Regions from separate parts of the Pseudoclavibacter sp. RFBI5 genome, predicted to be linked through region 2. Evidence: riboswitches for the same ligand, from Rfam matches in the RefSeq annotation. Region 2 holds a riboswitch; the other holds the start of a gene.
The links. Region 2 has a riboswitch for thiamine pyrophosphate ahead of C5E06_RS14015 (YkoF family thiamine/hydroxymethylpyrimidine-binding protein). Riboswitches for the same ligand answer to the same signal wherever they lie in the genome.
Positions count from the first base shown of each region.

Region 1: it holds a riboswitch for thiamine pyrophosphate, as region 2 does, so the genes downstream of both, C5E06_RS05655 (ECF transporter S component) here and C5E06_RS14015 (YkoF family thiamine/hydroxymethylpyrimidine-binding protein) in region 2, are expected to answer to the same signal.

Region 1 is NZ_PSYA01000007.1:160,418-175,430, forward strand. Features, by position in the region: gene glgX (glycogen debranching protein GlgX) at 1-2,039, opposite strand, end outside; gene C5E06_RS05650 (hypothetical protein) at 2,179-2,511, shown strand; TPP riboswitch at 2,536-2,645, shown strand; gene C5E06_RS05655 (ECF transporter S component) at 2,697-3,350, shown strand; gene C5E06_RS05660 (ABC transporter ATP-binding protein) at 3,356-4,882, shown strand; gene C5E06_RS05665 (energy-coupling factor transporter transmembrane protein EcfT) at 4,879-5,751, shown strand; gene C5E06_RS05670 (cobalt ABC transporter) at 5,748-6,320, shown strand; gene C5E06_RS05675 (hypothetical protein) at 6,349-6,960, opposite strand; gene C5E06_RS05680 (metallopeptidase family protein) at 6,998-7,345, opposite strand; gene C5E06_RS19560 (hypothetical protein) at 7,484-8,524, shown strand; partial or broken gene C5E06_RS19565 (GntR family transcriptional regulator) at 8,521-8,715, shown strand; gene C5E06_RS19570 (hypothetical protein) at 8,758-8,892, shown strand; gene C5E06_RS05690 (cytidine deaminase) at 8,938-9,378, opposite strand; gene C5E06_RS05695 (class I SAM-dependent methyltransferase) at 9,451-10,218, shown strand; gene C5E06_RS05700 (hypothetical protein) at 10,286-10,648, shown strand; gene C5E06_RS05705 (phosphoribosylanthranilate isomerase) at 10,704-11,309, shown strand; gene C5E06_RS05710 (LysR family transcriptional regulator) at 11,405-12,331, opposite strand; gene C5E06_RS05715 (EamA family transporter) at 12,404-13,399, shown strand; tRNA gene C5E06_RS05720 (tRNA-His) at 13,550-13,625, opposite strand; gene orn (oligoribonuclease) at 13,675-14,295, opposite strand; tRNA gene C5E06_RS05730 (tRNA-Arg) at 14,375-14,447, shown strand; gene C5E06_RS05735 (hypothetical protein) at 14,626-14,895, opposite strand.
Region 2 is NZ_PSYA01000010.1:1,523,995-1,539,007, forward strand. Features, by position in the region: gene C5E06_RS13990 (M20 family metallopeptidase) at 1-1,393, shown strand, start outside; gene C5E06_RS13995 (RimK family alpha-L-glutamate ligase) at 1,390-2,394, shown strand; gene C5E06_RS14000 (NtaA/DmoA family FMN-dependent monooxygenase) at 2,490-3,716, opposite strand; gene C5E06_RS14005 (LLM class flavin-dependent oxidoreductase) at 3,741-4,934, opposite strand; gene C5E06_RS14010 (VOC family protein) at 5,056-5,397, shown strand; TPP riboswitch at 5,423-5,532, shown strand; gene C5E06_RS14015 (YkoF family thiamine/hydroxymethylpyrimidine-binding protein) at 5,558-6,220, shown strand; gene C5E06_RS14020 (ECF transporter S component) at 6,217-6,807, shown strand; gene C5E06_RS14025 (ABC transporter ATP-binding protein) at 6,797-8,506, shown strand; gene C5E06_RS14030 (energy-coupling factor transporter transmembrane protein EcfT) at 8,503-9,267, shown strand; gene C5E06_RS14035 (NtaA/DmoA family FMN-dependent monooxygenase) at 9,260-10,645, shown strand; gene C5E06_RS14040 (aldehyde dehydrogenase family protein) at 10,636-12,153, opposite strand; gene C5E06_RS14045 (proline racemase family protein) at 12,167-13,174, opposite strand; gene C5E06_RS14050 (dihydrodipicolinate synthase family protein) at 13,381-14,322, opposite strand; gene C5E06_RS14055 (FAD-dependent oxidoreductase) at 14,319-15,013, opposite strand, start outside.

The DNA.
Region 1 (15,013 bases), on a different contig from region 2:
GCCTCGAGGTCGGTGTGCATGCCGGAGGTGTCGATGACGATGTCCCAGTGGGAGGTGATCTCGACGCTGGGGATGGTCGCCTCGACGACCGTCTCGCTGGCGTTGAAGTAGACCATGAAGCTCACATCGGTGATCTCCTCGCCCCGCTCGTCGCGTCCGGCGATGGCGTTGCCGTTGAGGAACATGCCCATCGACTTCACGAACTCGGCGTTCCAGTCTTCGGATGCCATCTGCGTGCCGTCGGTCGAGAGCCACACGATGTCGGGCAGCGCGGATCCCTCGGCGCGCTCCTCGACGCGGCCGTTGAAGAAGCGGCGTCGGCGGAACGTCGGGTGGTCGGCGCGCAGCTGCGCGACGGCCCTCGTGAACTCGACGAGTGGCTCGTCGGCGTTCTCCCAGTGCACCCAGCTGATCTCGCTGTCCTGCGCGTACGTGTTGTTGTTGCCGTTCTGCGTGCGCCCCAGCTCGTCGCCGTGGAGGAGCATGGGCACGCCCTGGCTGAGCAGCATCGTCGCGATGATGTTGCGCTGCTGGCGGGCCCGCATGGCGTTGATCTCGGGGTCGTCGGTGGGGCCTTCGACGCCGAGGTTGTAGGAGCGGTTGTGGCTCTCGCCGTCGTTCCCGTTCTCGCCGTTGGCGTCGTTGTGCTTCTCGTTGTAGGAGACCAGGTCTCTCAGCGTGAAGCCGTCGTGGGCCGTGACGAAGTTGATGGAGGCGAAGGGGCGGCGTCCGGAGTGCTCGTACAGGTCGGCGGAGCCGGTGATGCGGCTCGCGAACTCGCCGAGGGTCGATGGTTCGCCTCGCCAGAAGTCGCGCACCGTGTCGCGGTACTTGCCGTTCCACTCCGTCCACTGCGGTGGGAAGTTGCCGACCTGGTAGCCGCCGGGGCCGACGTCCCACGGCTCTGCGATGAGCTTCACCTGCGAGACCACCGGGTCCTGCTGCACGAGGTCGAAGAACGTGGACAGCTTGTCGACGTCGTGCAGCTCGCGGGCGAGGGTGGAGGCGAGGTCGAAGCGGAAGCCGTCGACGTGCATCTCGGTGACCCAGTAGCGCAGCGAGTCCATGATGAGCTGCAGCGAGTGCGGGTGGCGCATGTTGAGCGAGTTGCCGGTGCCCGTGTAGTCGGTGTAGTAGCGCTTGTCGTCGTCCTCGAGCCGGTAGTAGGCGGCGTTGTCGATGCCACGGAAGCTGAGGGTCGGGCCGAGGTGGTTGCCTTCTGCCGTGTGGTTGTAGACGACGTCGAGGATGACCTCGATGTTGTTGGCGTGCAGGGTGCGCACCATCGACTTGAACTCCTGCACCTGCTGGCCTGCCGTGCCCTGGGAGGCGTAGTCGGCGTGCGGGGCGAGGAACGAGATGGTGTTGTACCCCCAGTAGTTGCGGAGTCCCTTCTCGATGAGGGTGCTGTCCTGCACGAACTGGTGCACGGGCATGAGCTCGATGGCGGTGACGCCGAGGCGCTTGAGGTGCTCGACGATCGCGGGGTGCGCGATGCCGGCGTACGTGCCGCGGATCTCCTCAGGCACATCCGGGTGCAGCTCGGTGAGCCCCTTGACGTGCGCCTCGTAGATGAGGGACTCGTTGTAGGGGATGCCCGGCTTCCGGTCGCCAGCCCAGTCGAAGTAGGGGTTGATGACAACGCCCTTCATCATGTGGGGCGCTGAGTCGAGGTCGTTGAACGAGTCGGGGTCGCCGAAGTTGTAGCTGAAGAGCGACTGGTCCCAGTCGATCTCGCCCGTCGTCGCCTTCGCGTACGGGTCGAGGAGGAGCTTCGCCGGGTTGCAGCGGCTTCCGTTGATCGGGTCGTAGTCGCCGTGCATCCGGTAGCCGTACTGCTGGCCGGGTTGCACGTGAGGGAGGTAGGCATGCCAGACGTGCGCATCCTGCTCGTAGAGCCTCACCCGCTCCTCGTTGCCGTCGTCATCGAAGAGGCACAGCTCGACCTTGTGGGCGGCCTCGCTGAAGATCGCGAAGTTGGTGCCACTTCCATCGAACGTCGCTCCGAGGGGGTAGGCATTTCCGGGCCACGTTTTCATGCACGCTCCTATTGCTTCATCGAAGAACATCGCGTGTGGATGCAGGCACTAAAGCTACCAAAGGGTGGGAGCGCTCTCGCCCGCAAGCACACAGGACTTCTCCTGGTTGGCAGGCATGTCGACGACCTACGCTGGCCGCATGACGAACCTCACACAGAACCTCACGGACTCGGTCAAGAAGCTCGGCGTCACCCTCGCCTACGGCGAGAAGGTGGAACTCGGCAAGTCCACGATCCTTCCGGTCGCTCTCGTCTCGTACGGCTACGGCGGTGGTGAGAGCACTGAGGAGGGTCAGGAGAACTCGTCGGGCGGCGGTGGCGGCGGGATGGCCGTGCCGGTCGGCGCGTACGTGGATGACGAGTTCGGCACGAGCTTCCGGCCGAACATCATCACGCTGCTTGTCGTGTCGATTCCGCTGGTGTGGACGGTCGGGCACGCGCTCCCGCGTCTCATCAAGGCGCTCAAGAAGTAGCTCAGGCGCGGTACGGCCTATACTCGGGGGTGTTCACGGGAGTCCGGTAGTCCGGGCTGAGAGGAAGGCTCAAGCCTTCGACCGTCAAACCTGATCTGGGTAATGCCAGCGCAGGGAGGCACATCTCCGAGCAGGGTCGCCCACGGCTCTGCGCCCGTGCACTTTCACTCGAAAGGGCACACAGCATGACAACTTCCCCGACTCCATCTCCGACTGCGGCAGCGCAGGTTCCGGCTCAGGCGAAGGCGCCGAAGAGCCGCTTCCGCTGGCGGGTCATCGACATCGTCACGGCGGCCGTCCTCGGTGTCGCGACGGGCCTCATCTTCATCTTCTGGAACAGCGTCGGCTACGCCTGGTTCGTGGCGATGGATGCGTTCACTCCGGGTATCGGCGGCATCGCGGTCGGCATCTGGCTGCTCGGCGGCGTGCTGGGCGGGCTCATCATCCGCAAGCCGGGGGCTGCGCTCTTCGTCGAGGTGCTCGCGGCGTGCGTCTCCATGCTGCTCGGTAGCCAGTGGTCGATCGAGACCGTCTACTCGGGGATCGCGCAGGGCCTCGGCGCCGAGCTCATCTTCGCGCTCTTCCTCTACAAGCGCTTCGGTCTGAGCGTCGCGATGCTCGCGGGCGCTGGTGCTGCCGTCGCCGCGTGGGTGCTCGAGCTGTTCCTCAGCGCGAACATCGAGAAGGGCCCTGAATTCCTGACGATCTACCTCGTCGCGGTCGTGGTCTCCGGTGCGGTGCTGGCCGGAGTCGTCGGCTGGCTGCTCACGCGAGCACTCGCCGCCACTGGCGCGCTGAACCGCTTCGCGGCGGGCAGAAGCGCGAAGCGAATCGGCTAGCGCTCGTGGGCGCGAGAGTCGAGGCGAGGGGGTGGGGCTGGCGCCACGCCGATCGGGCGAAGCTGGCGGTCAGCCAGCTCGACCTGACGATCGAGCCCGGAGAGGCCGTGCTGCTGCTCGGGCCGTCGGGGGCGGGCAAGTCGACGCTCCTGGCGGCTCTTGCCGGGGTGCTCGGCGACCACGAGGACGATGGCCAGGAGCTCGGCTCGCTGCTGGTCGACGGCAGGCATCCGACGGATGCGCGCGGCGCGGTGGGGCTGGTCCTGCAGGATCCGCAGGCGAACACGGTGCTCGCCCGAATCGGCGACGACGTCGCGTTCGGCTGCGAGAACCTCGGTGTGCCGCGCGCCGAGACCTGGGTTCGGGTGCGCGAGGCGCTCGACGCCGTCGGGCTGCGGATGCCGCTCGACCGCTCGACCGCGCAGCTGTCCGGCGGTGAGCGCCAGCGCCTCGCGATCGCGGGCGTGCTCGCGATGCGGCCGAACCTCATCCTGCTCGACGAGCCGACCGCGAACCTCGACCCGGCTGGTGTCGAGGAGGTTCGCGAGGCGGTTGTGCGTGCCGCGGAGGTCACCGGCGCGACGCTCATCGTCATCGAGCATCGGGTGGATGTGTGGCGTTCGAGCGTCGACCGGGTCGTCGTACTCGGCACTGAGCAGCACCTGCTCGCAGACGGTGCCCCTGACGTGCTCCTGGAGGAGCAGCGGGAGTCGCTCCTCGCGGCGGGTGTGTGGATAGGCGGTCACGAACCCTCGGTTCCCCGGGGCGAGCGCGCCCCGGGGGAGGACCTGCTCGTCGCCGACGGCCTCGGGTTCGGGCGTGCCGACCATCCGCTGCACACGCAGTTCGGCGCGACGCTGCGGGCGGGGGAGTCGACGGTGGTGCTCGGGCCCAACGGCGCGGGCAAGACGACGCTGGCGCTGACGCTTGCTGGCCTGCTCAAGCCGATCGCGGGCGACGTGCGTGCGAGCAGTGCCCTGCGTGAAGCTGGCCAAGACGCTGGCCGTCGACGGGGTGGCTGGGCGCTCGGCAGGTTCCGCGCGGCGGGCCCGGTCGGCCCGCATCCGTCTGCCTGGCGTTCCCGTCAGCTGCTGACGAGGATCGGCACGGTCTTCCAGCAGCCCGAGCACCAGTTCGTCGCGGGCACGGTGCGGCGCGAGCTCGAGGTGGGACCGGATGCGGTGGGGCGCGGCAGACGCGAGACGAGCGAACGCGTCGACGAGCTGCTCGCGGCGCTGCGCCTCTCGCACCTCGCGGAAGCGCACCCCTTCACGCTCTCCGGCGGTGAGCAGCGTCGCCTGTCCGTCGCGACGGTGCTCGCGACGGCGCCTCGGGTGCTCATCTTCGACGAGCCCACCTTCGGGCAGGACCGCAGGACCTGGACGGAGCTCGTCACGATCATGTCTCGCCTCGTCTCCGAGGGGCACTCGCTGGTCTCCGTGACTCACGACGAGCAGCTCGTGCGTGTGCTCGGCGACCAGCGCATCCGCATCGAAGCCCACGACCGCAAGAACGAGAAGGTGCCAGCATGATCGGCAGCGGCGCGGGCGTCGCCTCGGCGGATTCCCGCCCGGCAGGGTCGGCCACATCGCCCCAGGTCGATGCCGACGGCGTGCCGCTCGAAGTGCTCCTCGTCGGCGGACGGTTCCTCGACCGCGTGAACCCGGTCACGCCGTTCCTGGCGGCGGTGCTGTACTCGATTCCCCTGCTGACGACGCTCGATGTCGTCTCGGCGGCTGTCGCGCTGACGCTCTCGCTCCTCGCCTTCGGCGTCGCCGGAGTGCGCCCCATGGAGGTCCTGCGATCGAGCTGGATCCTCCTCATCGCCGCCCCCGTCTCCGCCACGAGCATGCTGCTGTACGCCAAGCCCGGCGGGGCGAGCTACGGGCAGTTCCTCTACGCGAACATCACCGACAACTCCATCCAGCTCGCGATCGCCGTCGGCGTGCGCGTGCTCGCGATCGGCGTGCCGACGCTCGTCGCGTTGAACCGCATCGACCCGACCCGCCTCGCCGACGGTCTGGCGCAGGTCGCGCACCTCCCGGCGAGGTTTGTGGTCTCGGCGCTCGCGGGCATCCGCCTCTTCGCCGTGTTCCGCGACGACTGGACGGCGATGAGCCAGGCGCGCCGCGCTCGCGGTCTCGGCGACTCGGGTGCCATCCGACGGTTCATGACGATGGCGTTCGCGCTGCTCGCTCTCGCGCTGCGACGGGCTGGGACACTGGCGACCGTCATGGAGGCTCGCGGCTTCGGCGCCGAGGACATCACGCGGACGTGGGCTCGCCCCTCACGTCTCGACTGGCGGGACCTCGTTCTCGTGCTTGCGGCAGTGGTCATCGCCGGCGCGGCTATCGGAGTGGCCGTCGCGGCGGGGTCGTACCGGCTCGTGGGCAGCGCGTGAGCGGGGTCGCGGCGCTGCTGGACCGCGTGCTCGCGGATGCCCGCGGCTCGCGCCCGGTCGTGATCATCGACGGCGGGTCGGGCTCGGGCAAGACGACGCTCGCGGGGGAACTGCTGGCGGAGTTCCGGGCGCGCGGCTTCGAGAGCGCGCAGCTGGTGTCCCTCGACGACGCCTACCCGGGCTGGGGTGGCCTCGCTGCCGCCTCGCAGGCGGTGCATCGCGACATGCTCCGTCCCGAGCAGCCGGGGCTCCCGCACCGCCCCGGCTATGAGAGCTGGGACTGGGCGGCGGACGCGCCCGGTCCGTGGCGCGAGCTCGACGGCTCCGCGCCGCTCATCGTCGAGGGCTGCGGTTCGCTGTCGCACGAGAGCGCGCCCCTCGCGACGACGAGCGTGTGGATAGAACTCGACGAGGCCCACCGGAAGCCGCGGGCGCTCTCGCGTCCTGCAGACGTCGGCGTCTTCGAGGAGTTCTGGGAGATGTGGGCGGCTCAAGAGCGCGAGCACTGGCGACGCAATGCGCCGTTCCTGCTCGCCGACGTCATCATCGAGGCCGCGCCCAGCGCATGACGGGGTTTCGCGGCGTCGCGAGGCGCTGTCAGCGCGGGCCGGTGCCCGTCTGGTCTGAGCTCTGCCGGCGGCGAGCGCGCACGTAGCGCACGGTGAAGATCACGGCGATGACCAGCCCCACCAGCGCCGCGAGCAGCCAGATGCCACCGACGATGAGGCCGTAGACGGCGTCGTCGTAGTCGATGCTGGTGCCGGGACCGGCGTCGAGGGAGAGGCCGGTGCCGATGCTGTCGGCGACCGGCCGCAGCAGGAGACCGGCGAGCGCGCCAACTCCCGTCGCGAGGGGGATCGCGAATGCCCACCCCCAGAGCACGGAGCCGAACGTCGGACCGGCCGCGCCCGCTGTGCGACGAGCGGCCTGGATGCTCCGCGCCCCGAGCAGGATCAGCACGACGAGGCCAGCACCTGCCGAGACGAACATCGCCCAGAACGCGAACGCGGAGAGCAGCGTCTGCCCGGCCTCGACGAGCGGCGGGATGAGCCCGACGGCGTCGACCGTGATGCTCGCGGCAGCAAGCGCCGAGAGCAGACCGGTCACGGCCATCCACAGTGCGAAGGCTGGTGCCGCCAGGACGAGGACGATTCCCCAGAGGAGGCGTCCTGGCCGGAGGGGCCCGCGGGCTGGTGGCGTCTGCTGCATCCGGGAAGCGTACCGGGGACGCGCGACTCGGGAGGCTCTACGCCCAGCCGAGCTCGTGGAGCTGTGCGTCGTCGATGCCGTAGAAGTGCGCGATCTCGTGCACGAGCGTCGTGTGCACCTCGTCGCGGAGGGTCTCCTCGTCGTCGCAGATCGACAGGAGCGGCTCGCGGAACAGCACGATGCGATCGGGCAGTTCGCCGAAGCCGTACTGGCCGCGATCCGTGAGCGCGAACCCCTCGTAGACGCCGAGCAGGTCGAGCGAGCCGTCCTCTGGCCGGTCCTCGACGACGAAGATCACGTTGTCGAGGCCGTCGACCATCTCGTCCGGCAGCTCATCGAGCTCGTCGACGACTAGGGCCTCGAAGTTCTCCCGCGACATCTCCATCCGCTCATTGTGTCGCAGGGCGGCTGGACAGGGCCCGGCGGCGAACCGAACTTGCACTGCGAGCGCAGTACAAGTTGTGCTAACTTCGCATCACAATATTTTGTCCGCACCGCGCGAGCGGCACCTTCGGAGGCATGAGTGATCGACCCAATTCTCAACTTCATCCGCAGCCTCTCTTCCGGGGTGCGGGAGTTCCTGCCGCTGGAGGTGGCCATCACCTTCGGCTTGGTCCTGTTCGCCGTCTCGTGGGTGAGGCCGCGCCGAATCGTCGCGCTCCCTGATTCGGGTTTCAGGCGGACGGTGCTGCTCTGGTGCGGGGTCGGTGGCTGCCTCCTCATCGTGGCCGTGGCGACGCTCACGAGCGCCCTCGCTACCGCTGGAGGAGGATCTGACGTCTCCGGTTTCGATGGATGGTGGCGTCGGCCCGCTCCACTCGTCGCCGCGATCGTGGTGGTCGCAGTGGCCGGTCTGGCTCTGCGTTCGGTCCCGCTGACCGCTCCCGGCTCGAGGGCCCTCGCGCCTCGGAGACGCTGGAACGCCTTCGCTCCCGGTCTGTGGCTCTGGGTGGTGCGATTCTCAGCCGTGCTGATCGCCGTCACGGCGCTCTGGCAGATCCTGATCGCCGTCTCGGCACCGCCAGAGGGCCCGTTCTTCGGCGACGTGGCTCGCTACACCACGCTTCCCATCTACTCGCACTTCAACGGCAGCTTCGGATACCTGGCGGGTGCCGGCTGGCCCAACCACCTGGCCACGCTTGCCACGCTTCTTGCGGCGGCGGGTGTCTTGGTCTGGGTGCTGAAAGCAGACGCGAACCGCCCCGAAGCCCTTCCCGCAGCCACGCTCAAGACCCATCGCGATGCGACCGCGCGCGTGCTGACGCTCATCGTCCTCGCGGGACTGGTCACCACGTTGGGTGCTGTCTGGATGCACGTCGGCTCCACGAGCACGATGACGGTCGGTCTCGACGAGCGCTGGGTGTCAGCGGAGGTCTCCTACCCGCAGCTCTACATCGAGGGGGGCTTCAGCGCGCTGTCGTACCCGATGAACGTGACCGGGTATCTGCTCCAGGGGGTTGGGGTCGCGCTCGCGCTCAGGCTCGCGGTGGACACCGTGCGTGCTGCCGCGGCGCGGCCGGCCGCAGCCGCAGCGGGGGCATCGGTCTCGGCGGCCGCGCGTTGACCGCGTCAAAGTCTGCCGAGGATCTCGCGGAGCTGTTTCGGGGTGCTATTCGATCTGGCGTTCTCGGTGACGGCGAGAGGCTTCCCACGGTGCGGCAGACCGCACGCGACTTCGAGGTGGCGCAGGCAACGGCGGCAAAGGCGTATCGCTCGCTGGAGCGGGAAGGGCTCGTTGTCACTCGCACTGCGGCGGGGACGCGTGTGGCTCCCGGGGCATCCCGAGCGCCTCAGACGGTGATCGAGCACATCCGTTCGCTGCTGGATGCGAGCCGTGAAGCCCGGGTGCCGCTCGATGACGTCGTTGCGATTCTCAGAACTGTCGCCGCTCAGGAGTCAGGCAGCCGCGACGGTTTGCGCGAACCTGAGTGACACCGCGGGTTCTTCGCCTCGACCCCCAGGTGAGTTCACGCGTCTCTAGACCTGCGCTGAGGCGTGGTCGTAGGCGAGGGGGAGGAGCTCGCGCGCGATCACGCTGATCAGGCCGTCAGGCCCGGGCAGGATCACCCGAATGTCGGGGTAGTGGTCGGCGAGCACCTGGCGGTCACGCCCGCAGGGGCTCATCACCCCGCGGCCGTGGTTCGCGACGGCGACGATGTGCGTCAGCTCGAGGGCACCAGCGGCGCGGGCCGAGCCGAGCGCCACCAGCTCGGCGCAGGGCCCGCCCGTGAAATGGTGCAGGTTCACGCCGACGTGCACCCGGCCGTCCGCCGCGCGCACGGCAGCCCCTACCGTGTGGATGCCGTCCTCATCCGGCCCAGCATCCGTCGTCGCATCGATCGTCGATCGGGCGGCTTCGACGAGCTCGAGCTCGCCTTCCGAGACGGGCCGGGCGGATGCGAGCTCGAAAACGGTCATGACGCGAGCCTACGAGGTGTCCTCGAGAGGGCCTCCCGGCTCGATAGCCGCGCGCCTCGCTAGGGTGCCCCTGTGACCGATGACGAATGCTCCCGCCCGCAGGAGTGGCGAGCTGCGCACGCCGCCGCCATGGTCGGCTGGGACTTCTCCGCCCTGGACGGGCGCATGACCGCCGACGAACCCCACTGGGACTTCACCGCCGAGTGCCGTGCCGCGATGGCGACTGCCACGCGCATCGCCGACCTCGGCACGGGAGGCGGCGAGCGGCTCATCGAGCTCATCGGCGACCTCGGTGCCGCCGCCGAGTCCCTGGTCATCGCGGCAACCGAGGGGTGGGAGCCGAATATCGAGATCGCGAGGCGGAACCTGGCGCCGTTCGGTGTGGGCGTGCACCGCTATGACTCCGAGGCGGGTGACTCCCTGCCGTTCGAAGATGCGTCGCTGGACCTCGTCGTGTGCCGCCACGAGTCCTTCGACGCCGGGGAAGTCGCCCGTGTGCTCGCGCCGGGCGGGCGGTTCCTGACCCAGCAGGTCGACGGACGGGAAGCGCACGAGCTCCGGGAGTGGTTCGGCGGCGACCCGCTGCACGACGACGTGACGCTGGCGAACGCGAGCAGCGAGGTGGCGGCCGCCGGGCTCCGCATCGAGCTCGCCGACGAGTGGACTGGGCGGATGGCGTTCGCGGATGCTCGTGCGCTGGTCGAGTACATGGCCCTGGTGCCGTGGGATGTCCCAGGCTTCGAGGTCGACGCCAACATCAGCTCGCTGCGTCGCCTCGACGCCTCCCGGCCGATCGTCGTCACGCAGCGGCGGTTCCGGCTGGCCGCAGTGCGCGACTGAGCTGCTCGACGCGCCGGAGCGTCCGCGCTCGCTGGCGTGGTGCGACGCGGCCCGCGAGAATGGGGCCATGATCGACGTCTTCGGGGAGACCCTGACCCATGAGACGGTCGCGCAGTTCGCCTTCTGGGGCATGGTGCTCGGCGTCGGAATCGCGCTGCGCATCGTCCGCTCGGTGCGGCCGCGCCTGCTCAACCGCACGTGCTGGGGAGTGCTGGCCGCCGCCATCCTCCTGCTCCTCGTCGCTCTGAGCATCGTGACCCTGTCAGCCTCCGTCGTCCCCTCAGTGGTGTCGAGCTTCCTGCTCATCGCGCTGGGGGCAGCCGGCGCCGGTGCCCTCGCCGCGCTCGCAGTCTTCTCCCTGCTCGAGTTCATCGCGCCCAAGCGGCGGCGCGATCTGGTTGCGGCACCCGCGGGCGCTCCCCAGCGGTGACGCCTCGCGGGGGAGCGAGGCGACCTCTCCTGCATCCACGTCCTAGGATGCTCGCGTGTACGTCAAAGTGTGTGGCCTGGATTCTGTCGAGTCGGCGGCGGTTGCCGTCGAGAGCGGAGCCGACGCGGTCGGCATCGTCATGAGCCGCACGAGCCCGCGCAGGCGTTCTGCGGAGGAGGCCGCGAAGATCTTCGGTTCCGTTGCTGCGGGTGTCGATCGGGTGCTGGTCGTGCACGACATGCCGGCCACGGATGCGGCCGAGATCGCGGCAGCAATCGGCGCGAACGTGCTGCAGCTGCACGGCTCCTACTCGGGCGATGAGGTTCGAGCGGCCGGCGCGATCTTCCCGCGGATCTGGCGAGCCACCTCGCTCGCCGACGACCCTGAGCTGCGCGTCGGGGCGTTCGGTGAGGAACTCCTGTTGCTGGATGCGCCAAAGCCGGGGTCTGGCGAGCGCTGGGACCTCTCGGAGCTCGTCCGGCGTCGCCCCGAGGGGCGCTGGCTGCTGGCAGGCGGCCTGCACCCGGGGAATGTGGCCGAGGCGATCGGCGAGGCGGGGCCCTGGGGCGTCGACGTGTCGAGCGGGGTCGAGTCGAGCCCGGGCGTCAAGGACCACGCCCGGATTCGCGCCTTCGTGGAGTCAGCGAAGCGCGCCGGCTGACCGCTCGTGGCCCGATCTGCTGTCCAACTTGCGTGATGAAAGCCACCCCTGTCGCCGCATCCAGCATGCGCTCGTGGTCAGCTCACTAGAGCTGGTCAAGGGCGCGGTGGGTCGACCTCCGCGAACTCCGCCTCCAGGTCGGCGCCCGCGGCGGTGAGGTGGTCGAGCACCGTGCGAACGGCGAAGCGCGCCTGACGGTCTGGACGCGCGATGGCGACGATGCTGCGCACGGACCGCACGCCATCGAGCGGGCGCAGCACCACCCCTGGGCGTGGGCGAGTCGTGAAGCGCGGCAGCAGCGCGAGCCCCGTGCCGGTCGCGACGAGCGCTTCCACGAGTCGGTTGTCGCGGAGCCGCTGCACTCGATCGAGGTTGGTGCTCGTGGCGTTCTCGACGGCGATCAGGATGCTGTCGAACGGGTAGCCGACGGGCACACCCACCCAGGTGGTGCCGAGCAGATCGCCAGGGACGAGGTGGTCGAGGTGCGCCAGCGGATGCTCGGACGGCAGGGCGACGTCGATCGGCTCCCGGGCGAGGACTCGCGTGTGCAGGTGCTCTGCCCCGCGCGGGACGTCTCCCGTGAGGCTGTGCCCGATGACGATGTCGGCGTCGAGGGTTCGCGCTGCGTACTCGGACTCGGCGAGGTCGAAGTCGTCGAGGTCGAGCTGGATCGCCGACCCGGCCGTGCGGCGGAGGAGGCCGGGGACAAGCGCTTCGCTGGCGCTCGGGAGCGCGCCGATCGAGACGGTGCCGCTCGGCTCGCCGAGGCTCGCCTCGAGCTTCGCCTGCACTTCGGCGAGCGCCCGGCCCACGTCGTCGGCGCCGTCGGCGAGGATCCTCCCGGCAGCGGTGAGGCGCAGCCCTCGGGAGAACGGTTCGACGAGGCTCGCGCCGAGCTCCCGCTCTGCGGTCCTCAGCTGCTGCGAGAGGGCGGAGGGGGTGCGGTGCGTGGCCTCGGCCACCGCCGCGAGCGTGCCCCGCAGCGACAGCTCGCGAAGCAGCTCGAGGTGGCGAAATTCCATGTAGGGAGCCTACAGTTACCGGTCACGGATCATCACTGGTGCTTCAGGGTGAGCGCGCCGCACACTGATCCCGTGCCTCCTCGCCATGTCGCCCTCGCCTGCCTCGTCGCAGTCCTCTGGGGCGTGAACTTCCTCGCCATCCACGCCTCGCTCGAGCAGTTCCCGCCGTTCTTCCTCATCGCCCTGCGCTTCGGGCTGCTCGCGATCCCGACGATCCTGTTCATCCCGCGCCCGAACGTGAAGCTGCGGTGGCTCGTCGGGTACGGGCTCGGCTTCGGCACCCTGCAGTTCGTCGGGCTCTACCTCGGTATGGCGGCTGGCTTCCCCACGGGGCTCGCGTCGCTCGTGCTGCAGATGTCGGCGCCGTTCACCGTGCTGCTCGGCGCGATCTTCCTCCGCGAGAAGCTCACGACGCGTCGTGTCATCGGCATCGCGGTCGCGGTCGGCGGCCTGCTGCTGGTCGGTGTCGCCCGGGGCGGCGCCGGAAGCTGGTGGCCGTTTGTGCTCGTGGTGATCGGCGCGTTCGGCTGGGCCATCGGCAACATCTCGAGCCGACTCGCCGAACCGCCGAAGCCCCTGCACCTGACGATGTGGATGGCCGTGGTGCCTCCCATCCCCATGCTCGCCGTCTCGCTGCTCGTGGAGGGGCCCGAGCAGATCTGGGCGTCGCTCGCGACGGCGTGGACCGCCGCGGCGGTTCCCGCGTGGGTTGGGCTCGTCTACACGATCGTGCTCGGCACGGTCCTCGGCTCCGGCATCTGGGTGTGGCTCATGAAGCGCCACCCGGCGGGTGTCGTCGCACCGTTCTCGATGCTCGTCCCCGTGGTCGGCATCTCGACAGCGTGGCTCGTGCTGGGGGAGCGGCCCGGCCCGCTCGAGCTCGTCGGCGGCGCGATCGTGCTCTTCGGGGTCCTCTGGGCGAGCCGCATGCCGGCCACAGCGCTCGTGCCGGCCCCGGAACCGAGCATCCCGGAGTCACCCGTCGCCGAATCGCTTCCCCTTGAGCCGCCTCGTCCCGAGTCGCCTCTCCCGGACTCACCGAAACTCGAGGCCCCCGCGCCTCGTTAGAAGCACGCGGGAGGCGCAGATTCCCGGCACTGGGAACCTGCGCCTCTCGCGTGGATGCGGCCGGACTGTCTTCGCACAGACCTGGCCCAACGACGAAGGCCCCGAGTTCTCCAGCACTTGCAAGTGCAGGGAACTCGGGGCCTTCCAATATGGGGTGAGTAACGGGGCTTGAACCCGCGGCCTCCTAGACCACAACCAGGCGCTCTACCAGCTGAGCTATACCCACCATGTCTGTCGCACGCGTGCTCTCGCTCGCCTGCGACTACGAGAGTCTATTACAGATTTTGGGCGAAGTCGTTCACCACTTCTGCTGCGACCTCTCGAAGCTCCTCGCTGGTCGGTCCGGGCTCGGGCACGAGCACTGCTTTCCGGTAGTACTTGAGCTCGCGGATCGACTCGAGAATGTCGGCCTTCGCGCGGTGGCCGCCGTCCTTGTCGGGGGAGTGGAAGTACACGCGGGGGAACCAGCGGCGCGACAGCTCCTTCAGCGTGGAGACGTCGACGTTGCGGTAGTGGAGGTGCTCGTCGACCTCCGGCATGTACTTCGCGAGGAACATGCGATCGGTGCCGATGGTGTTGCCCGCGAGCGGTGCCGTGTTGGGCACGGGGACGTGCTTCTTCAGGTACGCGAGCAGCTGCGCCGTCGCGGTCTCGAGGCTGGCGCCGTTCGGGATCTCCTCGATGAGCCCGGACGTGGTGTGCATCTGCGTCACGAACTCGCCCATGTTGGCCATGGCTGCGTCACTCGCCGAGATCACGATCTCGAAGCCCTCGTCGAGGATGTTCAGGTCGCTGTCGGTGACGAAAGCGGCGACCTCGACCAGCTCGTCGATGGACGGGTCGAGGCCTGTCATCTCGCAGTCGATCCAGACGAGACGTTCCTGAGCAATAGGCATAAGGGACATCGTAGTGATTCCCCGGGTTTCGTGGCGGCCAGTGCGCCCTTTCGTGGCCCGCTATGCTGGCTGGGATCGCGCCCCAGTAGCTCAGTGGATAGAGCAACGGCCTTCTAATCCGTCGGTCGCAGGTTCGAATCCTGCCTGGGGCACTCATTGTTGCCTGTCTCCCGGTCCCGAGGAGAGCGCGTTCGGTGCGCTCGTAGCCGGGGCCGTGGGCTTCCTCCTCAGGCACATCCCCCGAGGGGCCCGTGGCGGCGATCCTCGCCGTTTGACGCCGTGGTGTCCCCACGCACGTGATGGCGGGCCGTGCGGTTGTCGCTCGGACTCTCAGGAGAGGGAGTTGACGAGCACTCCGCCCACACCACCGGCGAGCATGGGGAGGAGTGCGGCGATACCGAGTGCCGCCGCCGTTGCCGCCGCCAGTCGGGGCTGTCCAGGCCGGAGGAAACCAATGACTCCGAGGACAGTTGCAACTATGGCGAGCACGATGACAGGCATCCGCAGCAGCGTGAAGATCTCTGCGACGTTGAAGGGCAGCTGGTAGGCAGCGTCGGGGACGAAGGGTGTGAGACCCGCAGCGATTGTTTGAGCGACCACAAGCGCTACTGCCACCACGAGGGCCGCGCGTCCGATCGGATTCCGGGCTGGCGCGCTCGAGTCCGCGCGACGGCTGGAACTTGGGCCTGGCATCGAAACCGCTTCTTCGGTCATTTCG
Region 2 (15,013 bases):
GACCAGCGCACCCCGAGCAACAGGGGCGACCCGCGGAATCCGGGTGGGCGCATCTCCCACGACTCCCAGCAGCACCTACCTCGATCTCGTGGCCGCAGAGACCGCCATCGCCGCGGCCGCCGCGCCGCCCATCACCTCACCGCACGACGGAGCCTCCATCGAGGACACGTCGGCCATCCGCGCGGCCGCTGATTCCCTGCAGCCTGAGCTGGTCGAGCTCTCCCACCGCATCTTCGAATACGCCGAGGAGGGCTTCGAGGAGACGCAGAGCGTCGCCGACATCGCCGAACTGCTCGCAGAGCACGGCATCACGGCACAGCTGGGAGCCTTCGGGCTCGACACGGCGCTCGTCGCGGAGCTCGTCGTCGGCGAAGCGAAACCAGATTCGACGGAGGCGCCGACGGTCGCGATCCTCGCCGAGTACGACGCCCTGCCCGGCGTCGGGCACGGCTGCGGGCACAACATCATCGCCGCCTCCGCTGTCGGCGCCTTCCTCTCGCTCGTCGAGGCGAGCCGCCGCCACGAACTCCCCGCGGGCCGGATCGTGCTCTACGGCACGCCCGCGGAAGAGGGCGGCAACGGGAAGGAGATCATGGCGAGGGCCGGCGCATTCGACGACGTCGACGCCGCCATCATGATCCACCCGTTCGGCTACGACGTCACCGACCAGCCATTCATCGGGCGACGCATCCTGCGTGTGCGCTACTACGGCGTCCCGGCACACGCCTCAGCCTCGCCGTTCCAGGGCCGGAACGCGCTCGACGCCGCCAACCTCAACTACCAGGCCACGGGCCTCATCCGGCAGCACCTCTACCCCGGCGACCGCATCCACGGCGTCATCCTCGACGGCGGGCAGCGCCCCAACGTCGTGCCGGAGTTCGCGGAGCTCGAGTACTACGTCCGCTCGAACGCGGCGGAGACCTTGAAGGAGCTGAGCCTGCGCCTCGAGGACATCGCCAACGGCATCGCCCTCGCGACCGGCACGGGCGTCGAGGTCGAGTGGGACCCGCAGCCGTTCACGATGCCGCTGCGCTACAACACGCCCCTCTCCGAGCGGTGGGCGGTGCACCAGGAGGCGCGGGGCCGACGCGTCCTCACGAAGGCGTCCGTGCCATCGCACCTCGCCGCCTCCACCGATTTCGGCAACGTGAGCGTTCGCGTGCCGGGCATCCACCCCGTCATCGCCATCAGCCCACCGGATGTGAGCCTGCACACACGTGAGTTCGCTCAATACGCGACCAGCGACGCCGCGAGCACGGCCATCGCCGATGCGAGCACCGGCCTCGCACTCGTGGCCGCCGATTTCCTCGCCGACTCCAACCTCCGTGCCGCCGCACGGGCCGACTTCGACGCGGCCGGCGGCGCACTCGATGTCGAAGGGTTCTTCTCATGAGCGCATCTCCCTCCTCCCAGCCCGCAGCTGCTGGCCCTGTCGTCTACGCCCTGCACGAGAACCCCGAATGGTGGCCGCCGTTCCAGGCCGCCTTCGACGCGGCCGGTGTCCCGGTCTTCGAGTGGCGGCTCGTCGAGGGCGTGCTCGACATCGACGCGCTCCCGCCAGAGGGCATCTTCTGGTCCCGCATCAGCGCCTCGTCGCACACCCGAGACCACGCACTCTCGAAGGACTACGCACGCTCGGTGCTCAACTGGGTGGAGGCTGCCGGCCGGCGCACCGTCAACGGCCGGCGGGCCATCGAGCTCGAGGTCAGCAAGGTCGACCAGCTGACGCTGCTGCGCCGCGCCGGCATCGACACACCCCGCACGGTCGCCGTCATCGGCAAGCAGGGACTGCGGGACGCGGCGAGGGAGTTCCCGACACCCTTCATCACGAAGCACAACCAGGGCGGCAAGGGCCTCGGCGTGCGCCGCTTCGACGCGTTCGCCGACTTCGAGAGCTACCTCGACTCCCCCGAGTTCGAGGAGCCGCTCGACGGCATCACCCTCCTGCAGGAGTACCTGCGACCGGCAGGCGGGTTCATCACCCGCGTCGAGATCGTCGGCGGCGAACACATCTACTCGATCGCGGCAGACACCATCCACGGCGGGTTCCAGCTCTGCCCGGCGGATGCCTGCGCGATCGACCCAGACACTGGGCGCCCGGTCGTGCCCCCAGGTGCTGAGCTCGCGCCAGAGCCAGGCACCTCGATCTTCTCGCTCCGACAGGGCGGGCACGACGAGATCGTCGAGCGCCTCATCGCGTTCACGAAGGAGATCGGCCTCGAGATCGCCGGCATCGAGTTCATCGAGACCGAGGACGGCCGTCAGGTGGTGTACGACATCAACACGAACACCAACTACAACGCCGACGTCGAGCGCGTCGCCGAAGGATCCGGGCCGGGCGCCATCGCCGCCCTCCTCGGGCGCATCCTCCGCGAGACCTACCCGAACTCGTAGTCGAACGCAGCGTCGCGCACGCAGCCGGACAGCGAAGAGGTGGGCGTCGGAGCTCAACTCCGACGCCCACCTCTTCTCCTCGGGCAGGTTCCGGGTCAGTGCGCGAAGGCCGAAGGTGCGCGCGTTCCTCGCTCGGGCACGGGGATGCCGAGGTTCTCCCGCAGCGTCGTCCCCGTGTACTCCTCGCGAAGCGAGCCGCGCTCCTGGAGGATCGGCACGACGTGGTCCACGAACTCGTCGATGCCGCCCGGCGTGAGATGCGAGCCGATGACCAGCCCGTCCGAGCCCTCGTTCTGCACGAAGTCGTCGATCTCCTCGGCGACCTGGGACGCCGTTCCGACGTACCGCACACCGCCGAGCTCGTGGCGCGCGAACTCGCGGATGCTCCAGCCGTTCTCCGCCGCCTTCTCGCGCCACCTGCGCACGGTCGCGAGGCGGTCACCATAGGTGAAGGCGCGGCCCTCGATGATGGGCGCGCTCTCCCCATCCGGGTCGAAGTCGGGCAGCGGACCATCGAAGTCGATCTCCGAGAAGTCCCGGTTGCGGCCGAAGCCCTCGACCCGACCCTTGATGTCGGCGTAGAAGTCTCGTGCCTCCTCGAGGCGCGAGTACGGGGAGAAGATGACGTCGGCGTTGGCGGCCGCGAAGTCGCGACCCTGCGGCGAGATGCCCGCCTGCACGATGATCGGCCTGCCCTGCGGACTGCGGGGAACCGTGAAGCGACCGCTGATGTCGAACTGACTCGTCGAGACGTCGAAGCGTCCCTCCTCGGCGGAGTCCAGGAACTGGCCAGACTCCTTGTCGGCGACGATCGCATCCGCCGACCAGGAATCCCACAGCTCCCTGACCGTGTTGACCGTCTGCTCTGCCCGCTCGTAGCGCTCGGCGTGCGGAAGGAAGCCGCCGCGTCGGAAGTTGGCACCGGTGAACGCGTCGAACGACGTGACCACGTTCCAGCCCGCCCGCCCGCCGGACAGATGATCGAGGCTGGCGAACTGGCGCGCGAGCTCGAACGGCTCGTTGAAGGTGGCGTTGATCGTGCCCACGAGCCCGATGTGCTCGGTGACCGCGGCGATGGCGGCAAGCACGGGAATGGTATCGGGGCGACCCGCGATGTCGTGGTCGAAGATCTCGCCGCGCCGCGAGCGCAGCGCGAGCCCCTCGGCGAGGAAGAAGTAGTCGAACTTCCCCGCCTCGGCCTTCTGGGCGGCGTGCTTGAACGTCGAGAACTCGATCTGGCTCCCGGCATCCGGGTGCTCCCAGAGGGTGTGCTCGTTGACTCCGCCGACGTAGGCGGCGAGGATGATCTGCTTCTTGGTCACGATGATCTCCTGATCGAGTCGGGCCTAGACGGCGGCGTAGCGGTTCGGGACGGTGGTCGGCAGGCCGAGGAGGCCCCGCAGGGAACGCGCTTCGTAGCGCTCCCGGAAGAGCCCCTTCTGCTGGAGGAGGGGAACGACGTCGGCGACGATGCGGGGAAGATCGTCCGTCACGACCCCGGGGTGCAGGCGGAAGCCGTCGTAGCCGAGCGCCGAGAGCGTCTCGAAGTGCTCGACGAGCTCGGAGGCCGAACCGGCGAACACCGCGGGCGGCTGCTCCAGCGTGCGGCCCTTCGCGTCGAGGCGAGCGAGACGAGCAGCCCCGGTCTCCTCGGGCCCGTCGAGGAATACCGCCACGTCGACGTAGACGGAGAGCGGCTCGCCGGCACGGCCCACGTTCTGCTCGGCGGCCCGCACCTCCGACAGGATGCTCACGGCCGAGGCGACATCCGACGGGGTGACGAAGAGCAGATCGGAGCTCGCGGCGGCGAACTCGTACGGCACCTGGGCGTGCCCGAGGGAGGCGACCACGGGCTGCCCCTGCGGCGGCCGCGGCGTGATCGACGGGCCGCGCACGCTGAACCATCTGCCCTCGAACTCGACGCGGTGCACCTTCGCGGCGTCGAGGAAGCGGTCCGTGGAGGCGTCGCGGATCTCCGCGTCGTCCTCCCAGCTGTCCCAGAGCCTGCGCACGACCTCCACGAAGTCGTTGGCCTCGGCGAAGAGGTCGCCGATGTCCGCGGTCGAAGCACGCTCGAGGGTCTCCAGGAACTCCGCCGGGTCGCGGCGCCCGAAGTGCGTGTGGTCCGACCCGATCGAGAGTCGAGCCTGCCAGCCGGCGCGGCCCTCGCTCGTGTAGTCGAGCGTCGCGACAGCCTTGGAGACGTGGAAGGGCTCGGTGTGCGTGGTCGTGACCGTCGGGATGAGACCGATGCTGTGGGTCACGGGGGCTACCCGCGAGGCGATGAGCAGCGCATCCAGTCGTCCCCGGACCTCGTCGGTGCGATCGTCGTCGTGCAGCCGCTCGGACGACTGCAGCGTCAGCGAGTCCTCGATGGTCGCGAAGTCGAGGAGCCCCTGCTCGGCGAGCTGGACGAGCCCCACCCAGTAGTCGGGCGTGAAGAGCTCGTCCGGACGGGCGCCCGGCTCCCGCCAGGCGGCCGGGTGGATGCCGGCGCCATCGAGTGCGACGCCGAGGTGGATTCGGTGTGGGTTCGTCATGATCTGACGCTAGGTGGCGCCACGCGGCGAGGCCACGGCACCTGACGCGCCCCGTTACGCGTCGCAACGTGGCGACATGTTCGTGGAGGCTCCTCGCACCGACGTCGAGCATCATCGGGGCATGGCTATCAAGGGCGTACTTGCGCAGATCACCGTGTCCGACCTGGCTCAGGCTACGGAATATTACGGCAGGCTCTTCGGGCGCGGCCCCGACGAGAATCCGATGCCGGGTCTTCTGGAGTGGCACTTCACAAGCGAGGCCGGCCTGCAGCTCTGGGCCGACTCGAGCCGCTCGGGCAGATCCACGGTGGTGTTCACCGAGGACGACCTCGCCGGTGTCGCCGAACGGCTCGACGCGGCCAGGATCGAGCACGGTGGAATCGAAGACGCCACTCACTTCCAGATCCTCCAGGTGCTCGACCCGGAAGGCAATCACGTGGTCTTCACGAGCGCAGGAAGCTAGGCGCGGACGGCGCCGGGGCTACAGTGTGGCCGTGCACGGGAGCCCGATGAGTCGGGCTGAGAGGGAGTACTCGAACTCCGACCGTTGAACCTGATCTGGGTAATGCCAGCGAAGGGAGTCAACTCACCCGTGCCGTCACGCTCCGACGGAAGGCACGCACATGGAAACCATCACCCAAGACCCGCTCGCATTCGGGGTGGGCGCACGAGTCACCGTCTCGGTCATGTCCGACCGCTACGTCGACGTGATCCTCGCCGCACTCGACGCCGCCGACTCTTCCGGCCTCGTGCTCGAGACGGGCGACGTGAGCACCTACGCGGGCGGCGACGAGCAGTCACTGCTGAGCTGGCTCACCGACCTCTCGCAGCACATCGCGGCGACGGGACTGCACGCCTCCATCCAGGTGCTGCTGTCTCGCGGCTGCCCCGGCGAGGCCGTCTGCGATCTGCCGGGAGGCGCCGGCCCCAGGCGAGTGGACGCGCCCCGCGGACGGAGGTCTGGGAGCTTCGCGAGCGCGGAGTGGGCGCTCTACCCCCTCGAGGATGCGGGCTCGGCAGAGCGGACGCCCGACCACATGCGCGAGATCTACGCGGCCATCGAGACGGCGAAGGCGAGCGGCACGTTCGTGGCCTCCGAGCATTTCGTGACGAAGCTCAGCGGCGACCTCGGGCGCGTGCTCGAGACGGTCGCGGTCGCTTGGGCGGGGGTCGGGGCGCACGTGCAGCACGTGACGAGCCACCTCACGATCTCCCTGAACAGCCCCAGTCATGCGCGCGGCCAGGCAGACTCAGCCATCGACACAGCAGCCGAGGCTCGCGCATGAGCCTCAAGCTGCGGGACATCGTGCTCATGGTCGTGCTCGGCACGGTCTTCGGCTTCCTGTACTGGGCGCTCGTGCAGGCGTGGACTGCGCTCTCCATCGCGATGGGGCCGGCTGGCGACCTCGCCCAGCACTTCCTCTTCGGCGGCTGGCTGCTCGTCGCGCCCATCGCGATCGCCATCATCCGCCGGCCTTTCGTCGGCGTCATCGCGGAGGTGCTCGCCTCCGTCATCGAGGTCGTGTTCCTCGGCTCGGCCGTCGGCCCCCTGCTCTTCGTCGCCGCCGCCATCCAGGGCATCGGCAGCGAGCTGCCGTTCGCGCTCGGCCGGTACCGGAAGTACGGGTGGCTGCGGTATGCGATCTCCGGCGCGCTCGGCGCGGGCCTCGTGTTCTTCTACTCGGCGTTCCGCTCGGGCTGGTACGGCCAGGAGATCCTGTTCCTGCGCTTCGGCATCCAGCTCGCCTCTGGCATCATCCTCGGCGGCCTGCTCGCGAAGCTCATCGTCGATTCGCTCGTGCGCACCGGCGTGCTCGACAACTTCGCGATCGTGCAGGACTCGAAGCCGCTCGCCGTTCGCCGTGCGGTCTGACAGCTCGAGCGCCGATATCTCGAGCCTTGACATCGAGGCGGTCGGTTTCGAGGCGATCCACTCCTCTGGAGACGGGCTCGGGCCAGTGGATCTGCGCGTGGCGCCGGGCGAGCACGTGCTCGTCATCGGGCCGTCTGGGGCGGGCAAGTCGACGCTGCTGCAGGCGCTCAGCGGGGTCATCCCCCATACCGTCCCCGCCCAGGTCAGCGGGCGCATCCGCATCTGCGGGGTGGAGACGCAGGAATCGGACGTGCCGCGCCTCTCCAGGCACCTCTCCGTCGTCGCGCAGAACCCGAGCTCCTCGGTGTGCCTCCCCGACGTCGCCGACGAGATCGCGTTCCCGCTCGAGAACCACGCCTGGGCTCCCGAGGCGATGGGGCCAGCGGTGCGCGCGGCCCTCGACCTCGTCGGCGCGGGGGTACTCGCCGGCCGTCGCACGGCGACGCTCTCGGGCGGTGAGACCCAGCGCGTGGCCCTCGCCGCGGCCATCGTCACGGAGCCCCGTGTCCTGGTGCTCGACGAGCCCACCTCGATGCTCGACCCTGCGGGAATCTCGTCGGTGCGCAAGGCGGTCGACGCGGCCTCTGCACGAGCATCCACGATCGTGCTCGTCGAGCACCGGCTGGACGAGTACGCGGGAGCGCGCGGCATCGCGGGACTCCCGGGACGCACGGTCGTGATTGCGCGCGGTGGCGTCATCGCGCACGACGGCCCGACCGCGCGGGTCCTGGTCGAGCACGCGGCGACCCTGCAGGAGGCCGGATGCTGGCTGCCGCTCGACGCGGAGCTCGCCGCGCTCACCGGCCTCGAGGGCGGACTCGCGAACGACGAGGTAGCGGACCGGGTCGCCGCGCTCGGTGCGCGCGCGGAGGCCGGGACGGCCGCAGTGGCGCCCTCGGCACCGACCCGCGAGGCGGAGGCCCTCAGCGTCGACAGCCTCGACGTCGTCGCTGGCGGGGCACCGAAGCGCACTCGCGCCAAGAACGCCTCGGAGGCGATCCTCCAAGGCGTGAGCTTCCAGCTCAGAGCGGGCGAGGTCGTGGCGCTCCTCGGCCGCAACGGATGCGGGAAGTCGAGCCTGCTGCGAACGCTCGCGGGTCTCGCTCGGCCCCGCTCGGGCCAGGTGCATGGCCCCCGCCCCGGCCTCATCTTCCAGAACCCGGAGCACCAGTTCTCCCAGCCGACCGTGCGGCGCGAGATCGAGCACGGCCTCGGAGCGGATGACGCGGAGCGCGTCGCCGAGCTGGTCACCCGCTTTGACCTCTCGGCGCATCTCGACCACAGCCCGTTCCGCCTCTCGGGCGGGCAGCAGCGGCGGGTGAGCATCGCCGCCATGCTCGCCCACGACCGGCCATTCCTCCTCGCCGACGAGCCCAGCTTCGGCCTCGACCGCCGTTCGAGCATCGCCGCGATGCACGCCCTCGATCGCACCGCGCGCAGCGGCTGCGGCGTGCTCTTCTCCAGCCACGAGCTGCGTGCCGTCTGCACGTACGCCGACCGGGTGCTGGTCCTCGCCGAAGGCGGGCTCATCGCCGAGACGACGCCGTTCGAGCTCCTCAAGAACGAGGGCCTCCTCGCCGCAGCGGGCCTCGAGCGAACGCCGCTGCTGAGCTGGCTCCAGGCGCGGCGCTTCCCCGCCGAGCGGGCGCGCGCGATCCTGCGCGAGCTCGACGACGCCGCGACACGGGTCGCGGCATGAGCCCCGCGCTCGAGCGCCGCAACCCCACCGTCAAGCTCGCGGTGCTGTTCGCCTGCTCGCTCGCGACGCTGTTCATCCTGAACCCACTGACCCTTGGCCTGCTGACCGTGCTCGCGATCATCGCCGTGCTGACGACGACGAGGCTCACCCCAGGAAGACTGCTCACCGCATCGGTCCCCTTCGTCGCGTTCGGGGTCGGCCTGGTCATGGTCAACGCGCTCAGCCGTCCAGGGAGCGAGATCCTCGAAGGCCTGCCGGTTCGGGTGACCAGCGAGGGCCTCGCCATCGGGTTCGCCCTGGCGCTGCGCACGACGGTCATCGGCATGCTGTCGATCGCGTTCATCGCGAGCACTCCACCCCGTGACCTCATGACGAGCCTCACACAGCACGCCAGGCTCAGCCCCCGCTTCGCGTACGCCCTGCTCGCCGGATTCCGCCTCCTGCAGCTCCTGCCGAGCGAGTGGCAGAGCATCCGCGCCGCGCAGGCCGTCCGGGCGCCGCTCGGACGAGACGGCACGCCGCGCACCGGGATCACCGCGTTCGGCGCTGCCGCGTTCTCGCTGCTCGTCGTCTCGATCCGCTCCGGTGAGCGCATCGCCCAGGCCCTCGAGTCGCGAGGCCTCGGAGCGGGTCCCCGCACCGTCTGGCGCCCGGTCGCGCTCGATGCCCGCGACGCAGCACTCACCATCGTCGTACTCTGCGCGTTCGCACTCGCGGCCACGCTCGGCATCGCCGCGGGAACGGGGCTGTCGCTTGTCTGAGAACAGCACGCGTCGGCTCACGCTCGTCGGGATGGTCAACCCGCCGACCCAGCGCTACGCTGCCGCTTGGCGCCACCCGGACTCGAACGGCGACTGGCTGCGCGCCAGCTCGTACATCGAGATCGCGCGACTCCTCGAGGGCGGCGGCTTCGACCTCATGTTCCTGCCAGACGCGCTCGCGATCCCGGAAGACGCCCTCGGCGACGTCGCGACGACCCTCGCCAGCGGCGGCAAGGGAGCCGTGACGCTCGACCCCATCACCGTGCTGAGCGCCGTCATCGGGGCGACGCGGAGCATCGGACTCGGGGCGACCGTGTCGACCACGTTCCTGCCGCCGTACGCCATAGCGCGGACGCTCTCGAGCCTCGACCACCTCTCCGCGGGGCGCGTGGCCTGGAACATCGTGACCTCGACGACGGATGCCGAGGCGCGCAACCTCGGCCTCGACCGCATCCCACCCAAGGGGCAGCGCTACGACCGCGCCGACCGCGTCGTGGCGCAGGTGCTCGAGCTCATGGGCACGTGGGATCCGGCTGCGCTGGTGCAGGACGCCCGGAGCGGCGTGTTCGCCGACCCGAGCCTCGTCTCGCGCACTCCGGCGCCGCGAGAACGTGCGGCGGCACCCGGCCCGCTGAGCCTCCCGAGGAGCCCCCAGGGACATCCGGTGCTCATGCAGGCGGGAACCTCGCCGCGCGGCATGCAGTTCGCCGCGAAGTGGGCGGAGCTGGTCTTCGTCGCGGCCGACGGCATCGACGGCAACCGGGCGGTGCGCACCGAGCTTCGCGAGCGGGCCAGACTCGCGGGGCGTGATCCGGACGAGCTCCGCGTGTGCGCTGCGATCCAGCCGATCGCTGGATCGACGCGTATCGATGCAGTCGGCGTCCGCGACTCGCTCCTCGCGCACATCGACGAAGCCTCGGCCGTGCGCTCGCTTGCGCGGCTCATGCACGCTGACGCCGCGACACTGCGACTCGACGGGGACGCCGAAGGCTTCCTCGCCGCGCACCGGGGCGCGACGGGAAGCGATGGCTTCGAGGACATGCTCGCGGCCGTCTCCGCAAGGGAGGGCCTCACCGTCCGCGACCTCGCCCTGCGCCAGTCGCTCGACCAGCTCACGCCGTCCCCGCTCGGCAGCGGCGCCGACATCGCCGACGAGCTGTGCGAGTGGCAGGATGCCGGGGCGGCTGACGGCTTCGTCGTGACCCCGGCCCTCCTGCCCGGCTCGCTCGAGGACTTCGTCGAGCACGTGGTTCCCGAGCTGCGCAGGCGCGGCCGCCTCAGCGAACCTGCCGCAGCACCCTCGGCGCCGACGCTGCGTTCGCGCCTGGCCGCCAAGGACGCCCCGAGAGCTCAGTCACCCCCGAGAGCTCAGCCCTGAGCGCCCCAGGTGGCCGACTGACCCGCGGCGGCCCGCTGCTGCGGCACACCCCACGGGTTCGCGTCCTGCAGCGGCTCCGGGAGCGCCTCCTGCGGCGCACCCTGGTAGGCGACACCGCGCAGGAAGCGGGAGATGGATGCGGTGCCGACCGACGTGGAGGTGTCGTTCGACGTCGCCGGGTACGGCCCGCCGTGCTGCATGGCGGGCGTGACGGCAACGCCGGTCGGCCAGCCGCCGAAGAGCACTCGCCCCGTCTTCCTCGCGAGCCCCGCGACGAGCGCGGAGAGCGCTGGCGACTGCTCACCGGCGGCGGCGTGCACCGTGCCCGTGAGGTTGCCGACGTAGAGCTCGTCGAGACTCGGCGCGAGCGACGTCTCGTCCTCGTACTCGACGATGACCGAGAACGGCCCGAAGACCTCGTCGAGCAGCGTCTCGTCGCCCGCCGCGAGCTTGCTCGCCGGCACGGCCACGATCGTCGGCGTCGCCCACACGTTGCCGTCGTCATCGCTGCGCACAGCACCTTCGGCGACGACCCGCACACCGTCCGCGTCGAGCACGTCCGCCCGACGTTCGAGGTACGCGCGGCCGATGCTCGGGTTGAGGAGCCGGTGCTCGGGGGCCTGCTCGGCCGCCTGCGAGACGCGCAGCTGCAGCTCGGCGGCCGCATCCGTCGCGGGAACCCAGAGGAAGCCGGGCTTCGTGCACAGCTGACCTGCCGAACCGGCGACCGACGCCGCGTAGCCCGCAGCGATCTCCTCTCCGCGCTCCGCGAGCGCGGCCCCCGTCACGAAGACGGGGTTGACGCTGCCGAGCTCGCCGTAGAACTGGATGGGGCGGGGGCGGGCCGCGGCCTTGTCGGCGAGCAGGCGGCCCACGCGGATCGAGCCGGTGAAGGTCCCGACGTCGACGCGGTTGTCCTCGAGCACGGTGACCCCGGCCTGCTGGCCGATCACGAGCGCGAAGACGCCATCGGGGGCGCCGCACTCGCGAAGAGCTCCCTCGACGACGCGGGCCGTGGCCACGGACAGCTCCGGGTGCCCCGAGTGCCCCTTCACGATGAGCGCGCATCCCGCCGCGAGCGCGGCGGCGGAGTCGCCACCGGCCACGGAGAAGGCGAAGGGGAAGTTCGATGCGGAGAAGTTGACGGCGACTCCCACCGGCACGAGCATCCGGCGCACGTCAGGCCGTGGGCCGAGCACGAAGTCCGGGTCGGCCTCGTCGAGGCGGACGTCGAGGTACGAGCCGTCGCGGATGACGTCGGCGAAGAGGCGGAGCTGCACGGTCGTGCGCTTCAGCTCGCCCGTGAGCCGCGCCTGCGCAAGCCCCGTCTCCCGCATGCCGATGGGGATGAGCTCCCCCGCCGCGGCGTCGAGCGCGTCGGCGATCGCGATGAGGGCGGTGGCGCGCTCCGTGGGTGGGGTCGCCGCCCAGAGGGGGGCGGCCACGGCGGCTGCCGCGAGGATCTGCTCGAGCTCGGCGTCGCTGGTATGCGGGGTGGGTGTGCTCATCGATGAGTCCAATCTAGAATTCGAATCCAGCCGGGAAGGGGTCTGTCGGGTCGAGCATGTACTGGCCCATGCCGGTGATCCACGCGCGGCCGGTGATGGTCGGGATCACGGCCGGCCTGTCGCCGACCCGGACTTCGTCGATGAGCTGGCCGGTGAAGCTCGTGCCGATGAACGACTCGTTGACGAAGTCGGTGTGCAGTGGGAGCTCACCTCTGGCATGCAGCTCGGCCATGCGTGCGGAGGTGCCGGTGCCGCAGGGTGACCGGTCGAACCAGCCAGGGTAGATCGCCATCGCGTGGCGCGAGTGGGCGGCGGTGGAGCCGGGTGCGATGAACTCGACGTGGTGCACGTGGTCGACACCCTCGATGGTCGGATGCTTGGGCGCGTCGTGGGTGTTGATGGCGTCCATGATCGCGAGACCGGCGCGCATGATGTCGTCTTTGCGGGCCCGGTCGAAGGGCAGGTCGACGTCGTCGAGGTCGACCATGGCGTAGTAGTTCCCGCCGAACGCCAGCGAGTAGCGAAGCGCGTCGATGCCGAGTTCCGGCACCGGGACGACGGCGTCGAGGCGTTCGCAGAAGCTGGGCACATTCTCGATGGTAACGCTAACAGCGCGTCCTTCGCTCACTTCGACGCGAGCGATCACAAGACCCGCCGGAGTATCGAGACGAATGACGGTCTCCGGCTCGAGGACCTCCACCATGCCCGTCTCGACCAGCACCGTCGCCGTGCCGATCGTCCCGTGTCCGCACATGGGCAGCAGACCGGAGACCTCGATGTACAGGACGCCGAAGTCGGCGTCCGGGCGCGTGGACGGCTGGAGGATGCTGCCGCTCATCGCCGAGTGCCCGCGGGGCTCCCGCATCAGGAACGTCCGCAGGTCGTCGCGATGCTCCTGCACGTACAGCCGCTTGTCGTTCATCGTGGCGCCGGGGATGACCCCGACCCCACCCGTGACGACCCTGGTCGGCATGCCCTCGGTGTGGGAATCGACGGCGGAGATGACTCGTGATGCTCGCATGCGAAAAGACCTCAAGTTCGTGAGTGAGGGGCCGCCCAGGGCGGGGGGACGCCCCGGGCGGCCGGCCCAGCGGGATGAGGGGGGATCGCCCCGTGGGCCAGACGCAACCGGCGCTATTGCCGGATTGCGTCGCATTGGTGCGGGAAGAGCCCCCGCAAGCAGACGGCAGAGAGGCCAGGAAAGCGACCCCCGTGTCTGCTGCGACCCTACTTGAGGGTGGCGAGCGCGTCGAGGGCGCGCTGCGTGTCGGCACGCACGCGCGCCTCCATCTCCGGCGTCAGCGCAGCGCGGGGCGGGCGGCACGGCCCGCCGTTGCGGCCGACCATGTCCATGCCGAGCTTGATGGCCTGAACGAACTCGACACGGGAGTCCCAGCGGAACGCCGCGATGAGGCTCTTGTAGATCTCACGCGCCTCGACGTAGCGGCCCGCTGCCATGTGGTCGTAGATCGCCACGGCCTCGGCGGGGAAGACATTGGGGTAGCCGGCGAACCAGCCGGTGGCACCGTCGATCATGAGCTCGAAGAGCACGTCGTCGCTGCCCGCGATGACGTCGATCGTCGAACCGGCCGCCTCGCAGGCCTCCTGGATCTCGAAGGCGCGTCGGACGTCGCCGGAGAACTCCTTGACGGCGACGATGCCGTCGATCTTCGCGATCTCCGCGACGAGCTCCGGGCGGAGGTCGACCTTCGTGTCGAGCGGGTTGTTGTAGATCATGACGGGCAGCCCCACTTCGGCGACCTTCGCGAAGTGCTCGATGACATCCGCATCCGCCGACCGGTACATGGTGGGCGGGAGGCAGAGCACGCCGTGGGCGCCGTCTTCCTTGGCGAGCTGAGCCCAGTGCTGCGCCTGGTGCCAACCTGGACCGTGCACGCCCGCGACGACGATGCCGCGGTCGCCCACAGCCTCGACGGCGACCTGCACGACCTTGCGGCGCTCCTCATCGGTGAGGGACGAGTACTCGCCGAGCGAGCCGTTGGGGCCGACGCCCCGGCAGCCGTTCTCGATGAGCCAGTTGCAGTGCTCGGCGTACGCCTCGAAGTCGACGGCCAGGCCGGCGGGAGCAGAGGCGTCCTCCTTGTAGGGAAGGGCCGTCGCGACGACGACTCCGCCGAGGTCGAGGTGGGTTGAGGCTGCTTCGGTCATGGGTGTTGCCTTCCTGTCAGGGGATGCTGTTCTTCTGAGGTTCCTGCCAGCTCAGCGAGCCGGATGGGGGTCTGGATGGGGCGACGGTCGACGATGCCCTCGTCGAGACCACGCCCGAGCACCGTCTCGATGAGCTCCTCGGCGCTGCGGCCGCAGATGCGGGCCTGGCAGATGCCGAGACCGGCTCGAGTGGAGAGCTTCTGGGAGCGCAGACTGTGCGAGTGCGTGGCGGCGGCCTTCCGCCGCAGCTGACCTGCGGTCACCTCTTCGCAGCGGCACACGATGGTGTCCTCACGCAACCACTCCTGCCAGCCCGGCCGCACGCCGTGCGCCGCCTCGATGCGCGCCGCGAACGACCCGAAGATCGCGCGCTTGCGCTGGGCTGCGCTGATCTGAGGGTCGCTGGACGCGCCACCCGCCGCGCAGTGCCCGGCGACGCGCCCCTCTGCGAGGGAGAGGTCGACGCCGCCGATGCCCGTCACCTCGCCCGCCGCGTACACGTCGGAGGTGCTCGTGGCGCAGGACTCGTCGATGACCACGAACCGGCTGTCGTCGAGCGCGCAGCCCGCGGCGATCGCCACCTCGAGCCGCGGGGTGAAGCCGTGCGTCACGCAGACGGCGTCGCACGCGACCTCTCGCTCGCTGCCGGCGATGGGCCGCCACTGAGCGTCCACGCTCATGATCGTGACGC